3 regions of the Qiania dongpingensis genome follow, and region 1 is predicted to be linked to each of the others. Evidence: riboswitches for the same ligand, from Rfam matches in the RefSeq annotation. Region 1 holds a riboswitch; each other region holds the start of a gene.

Region 1 (3,282 bases):
CTTTTTCTCCCCGTATCAGGACTCCTCCCAATTTGGGATTGATGGCGTTCAGAAGAAGCGCCGTTTTCATATCTTCCTGTCCCACAATGGCAGAAAAGGGATAATTATACTCTGTCACCATAATGTCCTCTTTCCCGGCCGCAGCCGTTCTTCTATCGTATTTCATTCAGGATATCCTGGAAGATATCCGAACTCTCCGTCAGCTTCTCCAAGGGAATCCGATATCCGTTCATGGCATCTGCCAGCTGCTCTGCCAGTCCCAGACGCACATATCCTTGCTCTGTATCGATCACTATGCTGCGGATTGCCTCGCTCGCAAAGCGTTCTGCCTGGCAGACAGCCTCTTCATAGGGTGCCTTTTCACCGGCTGTCGCCCTTCCGTCTGTGATGAGCATGAGCACTGGAAACACCGTTTTTTCCTTGGCCAAGACTCCCTTCAATATCTCGTAAGAAAGACGGATTCCCTCTGCAAGAGGCGTTTTCCCCTTCGTCCTCAATTCCATCAGCCGGCTGGCAGCCAGATCCACACTGTTTGTAAACTCCAGTAAAAGGCGGGCTTCCCTATCCTGAAAAATGAGCATAGCGATCTTGTCACGCTTTTCATAAGAATTCTGGAGAAGAGAAAGTACGATTCCTTTCACGGCAGCCATCCGTTCGTTCGCTCCCATGGATGCGCTGGCATCCACCGCAAATAAAAGATAACATCCCGTCTTTCCGCTTCTTACTTTCAGCCGGATATCCTCTGACTTTATCCTGACCGCCATTTTTTGTTCCCCCGCCCCTTTTTCTCCTGTAGAATGAAATGCTGCGTGAAGCAGGGTGTCCCCGAACGCGACATCTGAGGCGCTCATTGGGATTCCCGGCCTGCTTTTCACGACGTGTCCCTGACCTTTCATTTCATCTGCCCGAATCCTCCGGCCGGTACAGTTTGCAGAGTGTATCTTTTCGCCGTATTTCATCCAATCATTGACCGGATGGACTTCGCTTGGTGCTTGAAGATCCTCCTCTTTTAGAAGGTTTTCATCCGTCCCCCGCTCTGTTTTCGTGCCTTCCTCTTTCTTACTGCCTTTTAGTTCTTTTTCCCGTTCCGCCTCATTTCCCTGACTCTTTTCCGCCCATTCTTCCGACAATCTGTGACGGCCTCTGTGAGGGAATACATATTGTGCCGCTTCCAAAAGATGAGCCGCAGTCACCATGGTCCCATTCCCCCAGGCTGCGGCGGCCCGGGCAGTCTGAATCAAGAAAAGCTCCGCATGGTTTCCCTCACACCCGGCTTCTTTCACCAGTTCGGAAGCCAATGTTTTAGAGCCCTCCGTGATTTCTATCCTATGCAGCCGTTTTCTGGCTCTGTCTAAGTTCCTTGCTATAATCTGTGTTTTATCACGAAATCTGTCGCAGAACTTTTGAGGGTCCTCTTCGTATTCCAAGCGGCGTTTAATGATCTGCATCCGCTTCCTTAATTCCTTTTCTCCTTCCATGTATACTAGAAGACCGAATTTATCCAAAAATCCAGGGGAGACTTGTCCCTCTTCCGGATTCATGGTTCCAATAAAAACCATATTTCCAGCCTCCGCAGAGATTCCGGCCGCCGTCTCATCCGGCAGCAGATTGGATTCATCCATGTATAACAGATGTCCCCGCGCCTGTTCCAGTATTCCCGGAATATGCTCTCTGCGTCCGTCTTTTGTAAGACTTTCCCAGTCATCGCATCCATAAAGCCTGTCTCTCGTCGTATGGAGAGGGACTTCGTACAATTTCATGTTATGGTCCAATTCTGCAAGACCGCGAACCATGGTGGATTTTCCCGTCCCCTTTTCACCCGTGAGCATCACACCGCCCACAGCCGGATTGATCAGCGCATAGATCAACGCCTGTTTCGCCTTTTCGTTTCCTACCAGTGCACTGAATGGGTATCCCATTTTTTTATCCTCCAGCAACAAAACAATAAAGGACCTCTTTTGCCGGAGCAAAAGAGGTCACTAAAAAATAACCAATCCCCTCATCCCGGAAATATCTGGAAACGGATATCCTGACTTCGCTTCTTCCTCCAAGGCCCTTCTCAGCAAATCTGCCAATGGTCTCCGCCTTTTCGTCTGCGTTACAGTAGAGGTGACTGTCCCGGATTTTCACCGGATTCCCCGTTCATTATTCTGTTTGTTACAAACATGTCATATTTTTTTATTATAACACCTTTTTACCCTTTTGACTTATCCAAAATTGCTATTTGATAAATCCCGGCCTTTTCTATCCCCTCCTTCTGTTCGCCCATAAACACACAAACAACAATATGATAGAAAATGTACTCCCCAATATCAAGAACCAAATACCTCCATTTTGGCGGTCTCCTGTTTCCGGAGATGCCGTAGTCTGTACCGTCTCTCTTTCTGTCTTCTCCTCAGTCGTCGGTTCCTTTTGAACTTCTGATGTCTCCGCCTTTTCCTGAACCGTCGTTTCTGCACAAGCCGTCGTTTCTTCCTCTGGTTCTTCCGGACTCTTTTTATTTATTGCCGTGATTACCAGCTCCCCTTTTGACTCCCCTTCAATCTGTACCTCCAGTTCATCACATGGTTCATATCCTTCCGGAACGTCTGTTTCGCGGACCAGATATACACCATAAGGAAGCGGCACCGTTTCTAGTTTCCCATTGGAATCTGTATAGAGAATCGTCTCTCCCAGGCCTCCGATCACGACCGGCTCTGCCTTCTCCCAATCATATTCCCCCTCCTTTCGTACCAAAGATGACTTTAAATAAAATGAAAAACCTGCGTGAGGAAGAGGGAGCTCCTTTCCCGCATCTCCATATTTTTTTAGGATGACCGGCCGTCTGATCATTTCGTCCTCTGCCTCAATCATAACCTCTACGACAGGCGTCGTATCATCCTGATATTGAAGCGCTGCCTCATATTCCTCCGGATTCTTCCAGTATCCTTTCGGCGGAGCAGCCTCTGTCACTATATAGTCTCCAAGTGGAAGACCGCCGAGTGCCCCTTCTCCCTTCTCATCGGTGACAATCTGTCCCATCAGAATACGCTCTCGTTCGCCGTTTTCTGCCTGGCCGGAAAGAAAATAGACCTCATAGACCGCGCCGGCCAACGAAGCGTCTCCAAAAAGCTCTCCCTCCTTTGAAGAGCGTTTTTTTAAGGACAGGGCTCCCTTTGCCGGAAGATTTTCCCAGGTACTGTCCACGATCTGTCCCGCCCGCACTATGACAGTTTTTGGCTCCTGCGTCCTTATATATCCTTCCGGGACCTCAGTCTCCCTTATTTCATAGCTGCCGTCGGC
Region 2 (3,282 bases), 390 kb from region 1:
AACAGATCGCGAAGGTGCTGAATTCCACTTCCGGGGCGGATGTGATCTATACGATTTCCGTACAGGGGCATGGCTCTTATCCTCAGGAGAAGGTATTGGATTCTCCTGTCGTGCAGGTGACGGGGCTTCCCACAGAGGGGGAGACTAACGCTATGGAATATTATGTGGAACAGATTCATGAAATGGATACCTTTGTGGGAGAGCTGATCTCATATCTGGAAAGCCGGGATGAGGAAACTATCCTCGTTATGTACGGAGATCATCTGCCCAGCCTGAATCTGACGGAAGATAAGCTGGAGAATGGGGATTTATTCCAGACGGAATATGTCATCTGGGACAACATGGGTCTTGCGAGGACCAGCCGGAACGTAGAGGCATATCAGCTGGGAGCCTATGTGATGGATAAGGCGGGTCTTAAAAAGGGGACGATGTTCCGTTACCATCAGGCATACCTTCAGAAGACATCACATACCGCGGAGGAAGAAGAAACATATCTGAATGATATGAAGATACTGGAATATGATATCCTTTATGGAGATCAGGATGTGTTTGAAGGAGAGATGCCCTATGAGGCGACTAATCTGCACATGGGAGTACAGCCGATCAGCATCAACCGGGTGCTGCTCCAGAATAAGGGGCTCTATGTAACTGGATGGAACTATACAAAGAACAGTGTGATCTATGTGAATGGAAAGGCATGGGAGACCAACTGCGTTTCACAGAATCTTCTCTATGCGGCAGATGTAAAGCTCAAGGAAGGCGACAATGAGATTACAGTCGGCCAGGTGAGCGATGACAATATCGTACTGAGTGTCTCGGAGCCGTACGTTTTGAAGCAGGAGAAAAAGGATGGTTCCGGAGGTTCCTGAGCAAAAGCGGATAGGAGGAATATCGGTTTTTTCAGTTGCGTTTATGGACGAGATATGGTATAGTGAGGGTGTGCAAAGAAATATTGCCGTATCAAGTGCCTGTCCTTTGACAGGAAAAAGGGAATCAGGTCAGAATCCTGAGCGATCCGGTCACTGTATTCAGGGAGCGAAGCCTCGTCATCCATTGCAAACCCTATCATGCGAGAAGGAGAGGCTGAGCGGAGAACTGTAAGTCAGGAAACCTGCTTGATATGTGAGATGGGCTTCCGGGTAGAGCTACACATCCGACAGGGTATTTCCCTCATGGTGTCGGCTTATGGGTTAAGCGGACATACTTTTGTGAATCTCAAAGCAACAGCAATGCACAAATCTTTCGTTCAGAGAATGAGTCTGGGCTGGCGCAGTGCCGATCCTACTCGCCGGGCTGTGTGCCTGTGTACTGTGTTGTCAGGGCTGTGTGCACATTCGCAAGAACGGAACAAGGGCGTACCGTCTGGTACGCCTTTTTATATTTGTATTAAAGAGAAAATTTTATAGTGACACCAAAAAACAGGAGGAGAAAAATGGAAATATTGCTGACCGGAGGCGCCGGTTATATTGGAACTCATACGGCCATCGAAGTGGCGGAAAGCGGCCGTCAGGTCGTGATCGCGGATAATTTTGTCAACAGCTGTCCGGGGGCGGTGAAGCGTGCGGAAGAGCTTGCCGGCGCAGAATTCCCGGTCTATAACGTGGATGCAGCGGATGAGGCAGCGATGGAACAAATATTCAAAGAGCACCGGATTGAAGCTGTGATTCATTTTGCAGGTCTTAAGGCGGTGGGAGAATCCGTAGAGAAGCCGTTGGAATATTACCGGAATAATCTGGACAGCACCCTTACGCTGCTCAGGCTGATGAAAAAATATGGATGCAGGCAGATTGTCTTCAGCTCTTCGGCCACGGTATACGGGACGCCGGAAAAAGTACCTTTGACAGAAGAAATGCCGGTGGGCAGGAGCTGCACCAATCCTTACGGGTGGACGAAGGTCTTTATTGAACAGATCCTCAGGGATGCGGCCAGAGCGGATGAGGAATTGTCGGTGGTGCTCCTGCGGTATTTCAATCCCATAGGAGCCCATGAAAGCGGAAGGATAGGGGAAAATCCCAACGGGATTCCCAATAACCTGATGCCGTATATTTCTCAGGTAGCGGTGGGAAGGCTGCCGCGCCTGAGGATATTCGGAGATGATTATCCGACGCCCGACGGGACAGGAGTCCGGGATTATATTCATGTGGTCGATCTGGCGAAGGGGCATGTGGCGGCTTTGGACTATGCCGGAGGGCATAAGGGAGTTGAGACGGTCAATCTGGGAACCGGGATTGGATATAGTGTCCTGGATATCGTGAAGGCGTTTGAAAAAGTCAATGGAGTGAAGATCCCTTATGACATTGTGGAACGCCGGGCAGGCGATATAGCGGAATGTTATGCAGACGCATCTAAGGCGGAACAGATTCTTCACTGGCATGCGGAAAAGAATCTGGAGGATATGTGCAGAGATTCCTTTAGATGGCAGAAAAACAATCCCAATGGATATGAGGAAAAGGCCGGATCAGGGTTGTCATAGAATCTTGCCGGAGACAATAGAATAGAAGTAATGATAAGACCCTGGAGTCGGTTTTATGAAAAGATTGTATCGAATGACGGCTGCCCTTTGTCTGTCGCTTTGCATGATGGTATCACTTTGTATGCCCGTGTTCGCGTCCGATGAAGGACAGCCATCTGTGATTCCGGAGATAATGGAATCCGTAGAAGCCGGAGGCAGTTCCGGAGCAGCAGAGAAGCCAGTCTCCGGACAGCCGGAAGAAGGACAGAGTCAACAGGAGGATGTGCCGGGAGAGGCAGTAGAAACATCCGGAAAGGCACTGCCGGCTTCGGCAGAAACATCCGGGACAGAGGAAACTGGAGAGAGCGCCGCTCAGCCAGAGAGCAGCGTCCAGGGAGCGGAAGAAAGCCAGGGGGAAAATACCTCATCCCAGGGAAGCGGAGTTCAGGCGGACCTGGGAATAACCGCTCAGGCCGCTATTTTGATAGAAGCCTCCACAGGAACCGTGATCTATGAAAAAAATCCGGATGAGGCCCTGCGCCCCGCTAGTATTACGAAGATCATGACGCTGATTTTGATCTTTGATGCCATAAGGGACGGCAGGATTTCCCTGGATGATCAAGTCGCCACCAGCGCATATGCCAAATCCATGGGCGGTTCTCAGGTGTTTCTGGAAGAAGGAGAAGTTCAGACTGTGGAGACGCTCATAAAATGTATCGTGATCGCGTCGGGGAATGATGCGGCTGTGACCATGGCAGAGTACATAGCCGGAAGCGAGTCCGAATTTGTCCGCCAGATGAATGAAAGAGCGAAATCACTCGGCATGGAGA
Region 3 (3,282 bases), 1.5 Mb from region 1:
TAGCCTTTCCGGTATCCGCGTTGTCAAGTCCTTTGGGAATGAGGACACGGAAATGTGCAAATTTGACGAGGGCAACCAGCGGTTCCTGGAGAGTAAACGGGACAGCTACCGGTATATGGGAGTTTATAATGCCGGATTGGGGGCGTTTACCACTTTGATGACAATCGTGGTGATATCTGTCGGAGCCGTGCTGCTGGCTAAGGATAGGCTGGATGCGTCGGATTTGGTGGCATTTCTTCTGATGGCGGCTAACTTCACCGACCCGATCAAACGGCTTGTCAGCTTTACAGAACAGTTCCAGAATGGAATGTCCGGCTATGGACGGTTCCGCGAAATACTGAGCATACAGCCGGATATTGAAGATGAACCGGATGCGGCGGATATTGAAGAAGTTAAGGGAGAGATCTGCTTTGAGGATGTGAGCTTCCGCTACGCATCTTCCAAAGACGATGTCCTCCATAATCTGAATATGACGGTGAAGCCTGGAGAGTATATCGCGCTGGTCGGCTCCTCGGGTGTGGGGAAATCCACGCTCTGCAGTCTGATTCCACGCTTTTATGAGGTCAGCGGGGGAAGAGTGACTCTGGACGGAAGGGATATCCGGGATATAAAGCTTAAAAGTCTTAGAAAGAATATAGGAATCGTCCAGCAGGATGTTTATCTGTTTGCAGGGACGGTATATGAGAATATCTGTTATGGAAAACAGAATGCCGGGAGAGAAGAGGTCATAGAAGCCGCCAAAGCTGCCAATGCCCATGAATTCATCATGGAACTTCCGGACGGATATGATACAGATATCGGACAGCGGGGGGTGAAGCTGTCAGGGGGCCAGAAGCAGAGACTGTCTCTGGCAAGAGTGTTCCTCAAGAACCCGCCGGTCCTGATTTTTGACGAAGCCACTTCTGCTTTGGATAATGAAAGTGAGCGGGTTGTACAGGAAGCTCTGGAGAAACTGGCCAGAGGAAGGACCACGTTTGTGATCGCTCACAGGCTGTCGACGATTCGGAACGCTGAAAAAATACTGGTGTTGACCGATGACGGGATTTCTGAACAGGGAAATCATCAGGAATTGATGGAATTAGACGGGGTCTATGCGAAATTTTACAGGATGCAGTTCTTGGCAGGCCGGGATTCTTGACTCTTTCCACTTGTCAAAGAACAAACAATCTGTTATAATCAGGAAAATAAACATGGGATTTTCAGTGCCCTGTGCCGTCAGGCACAGGGGTAAAAGGGAACCGGGTGCAAGTCCCGGACGGTCCGGCCACTGTGAACAGGGAGCGAAACCGCAAAAAGCCATTGTACCGCAAGGTATTGAGAAGGCGCGGAAGAACAATGATCTGTAAGTCAGGAAAACTGCTGAAAATGTTGGTGAATTGCTTCCGAAGAAAGCATGATATTCATCCAGAAATGGACTTATTTTAGTGTCTGCACTTCGGAGAAGGGCGGGCTTTTTTTATTCTAGGGAGTCTGAGATGGGCTTGCTCACTCCATTTTTTCACAGAAAGGTGTGTCCTTTGAAACGTGTAGATACGTGTTCATCTTGATAATATCCGTATGATGGACCGCCGACAGGCAAAAGGCCGCCTCCCTGGGCCGGAACCGTGCGATAAGCACAAAGACAGGAGGAATGGATTGCCGGATTAGAGAGAGGAAGCGCTGGATAAAGAAGACAGAGGCGTCCGATCAAATTGGGCGGCCTGCAAAGAAAGAATAACGCAGCACGCGGAAAGGGGATTATTAAGATGAAACGAAAAAGCATGAGCCTGCTGGCTTTACTGCTGGTTTTCTCAATGCTGTTATCTCCATTGTCAAGTATCAATGCAGACGCGGCAGCGTCTGAGCTGGCGGAGGAGAGTAGCGCAGCATTATCGGAGGAGAAGAAAGAGCCGGCGGCGGAAGAGAGCAGCGCGGCTTCAGAAGAGAAAAAAGAACCGGCGGCGAAGGAAAGCAGTACGGCTCCAGAAGACAAGAAAGAGCCGGAGGCAGCAGAAAGTACGGAGGCCGGAAAGGAAAGCAAGGCGGAGAGTACCAAAACGGAGTCCTCGACGGAGACCGGCGGGACTAAGGAAGCTGCCGGGACTGCCAGTGCGGAGGAGAGCAGTGCAGCGGCAAAGGAAAGCAGCGCGGCGGAGACACAGCCCGCGGCCGAGAGCGGTGCGGAGCCCACGTCTGCGGCTGACGCCGGTGAAAAGAATATTGATACGGTCCAGACGGTTTTATTGGCAGCCGGTGGAGATGAGCAGCCGGTGAAGCCGACGGCCGCCATAAGCGGCGTGACGGTAGTAAAAAACGACGGCGGCACATATGGAATGTTTCCAATCACAAATCCAACTTGCACTGTAAAAGGAAACATGATAGAGATTTCCTTCCAGACCGGCGCTAAAAAGACATTTGACTGGCTCTATCTGGGGTATCAGTCCGACGGGAGCAAACCGGGATATTTTACCGGGGTCAAGACTGGAGAGACCTGTGAGTTTACCATCCAGGTTCCCCTGTCTTCCGGAAACAGCTGGATTCCAGTTTCTGTAGGCCGTTCCGATCAGGGAACCTGGTCGGAAAATTACCTGTGGATGAGTATTCCCAAGGTCCTGGTGATCACAAAACAGCCGGAAGCGGTCAGCAAAAAGGCCGGGGAGACGGTGACTCTTAAAGCGGAGGCTGACGGGGAAGGAGTGACATATCAGTGGCAGTACAGCTCCGATGGGAGCGGATGGACAGACTGTGCGGGAGACAGCGCACAGGCTGCTGCTTACAGCTTCATCATGGAGGCGGCATTGGCAGGACAGTACCGCTGTATGGTAAAAGACAGCGCGGGAGCCGAAGCTGTTACAGATGCGGTGAAGGTCAGTGCGGCCAGCGAGCAGGAAGGATATCTGGCCAATGACGGGATTACCGCCGTTTATGGCAGCGACGATGCTAAAAAGCCCGGACAGGCCTATACCATGTTTAAGATCGCGGCGTCAAAGGCCGTGGTCAAGGGTGACGGAATTGACGTCACGATTTGGGTGAGTCCGGCCTCCAGCGGGAAATTTTCTTATGACGCGATCTATATCGGAATGAAAGACGACGATCCCAAAGAACCGGTCGTTCTTGGAGAAACGGATACAGATAAGAATCTTCAGAAATTCCAATTTACCGTTCCATCCAGTATGATGGGCGGAGAGGTTCACTTTGTGCCGAGGAGCGCTTCCAAAGGAACGTGGAGCACCAGCAGCTCTCTGGCATTTCAGATTCCTGCGGCGGACAGCTTTAAGAAGCCCTCGGAGATCACCATTACCA

What was found. A riboswitch is a leader RNA that binds a small molecule or an ion and turns the genes downstream of it on or off. The one in region 1 is predicted to bind cobalamin.
Region 2: linked by a shared signal. The riboswitch ahead of galE (UDP-glucose 4-epimerase GalE) and the one ahead of H9Q78_RS00595 (VWA domain-containing protein) in region 1 are both predicted to bind cobalamin.
Region 3: linked by a shared signal. The riboswitch ahead of H9Q78_RS07545 (hypothetical protein) and the one ahead of H9Q78_RS00595 (VWA domain-containing protein) in region 1 are both predicted to bind cobalamin.

Annotation. Positions count from the first base shown of each region.
Region 1 covers NZ_CP060634.1:131,246-134,527, reverse strand. The annotation lists gene H9Q78_RS00600 (ATP-binding protein) at 1-166, opposite strand, end outside; gene H9Q78_RS00595 (VWA domain-containing protein) at 153-1,919, opposite strand; cobalamin riboswitch at 2,003-2,186, opposite strand; gene H9Q78_RS00590 (thioester domain-containing protein) at 2,245-3,282, opposite strand, start outside.
Region 2 covers NZ_CP060634.1:518,601-521,882, reverse strand. The annotation lists gene H9Q78_RS02545 (sulfatase-like hydrolase/transferase) at 1-869, shown strand, start outside; cobalamin riboswitch at 946-1,133, shown strand; gene galE (UDP-glucose 4-epimerase GalE) at 1,433-2,473, shown strand; gene H9Q78_RS02535 (D-alanyl-D-alanine carboxypeptidase family protein) at 2,529-3,282, shown strand, end outside.
Region 3 covers NZ_CP060634.1:1,615,252-1,618,533, reverse strand. The annotation lists gene H9Q78_RS07550 (ABC transporter ATP-binding protein) at 1-1,138, shown strand, start outside; cobalamin riboswitch at 1,184-1,378, shown strand; gene H9Q78_RS07545 (hypothetical protein) at 1,746-3,282, shown strand, end outside.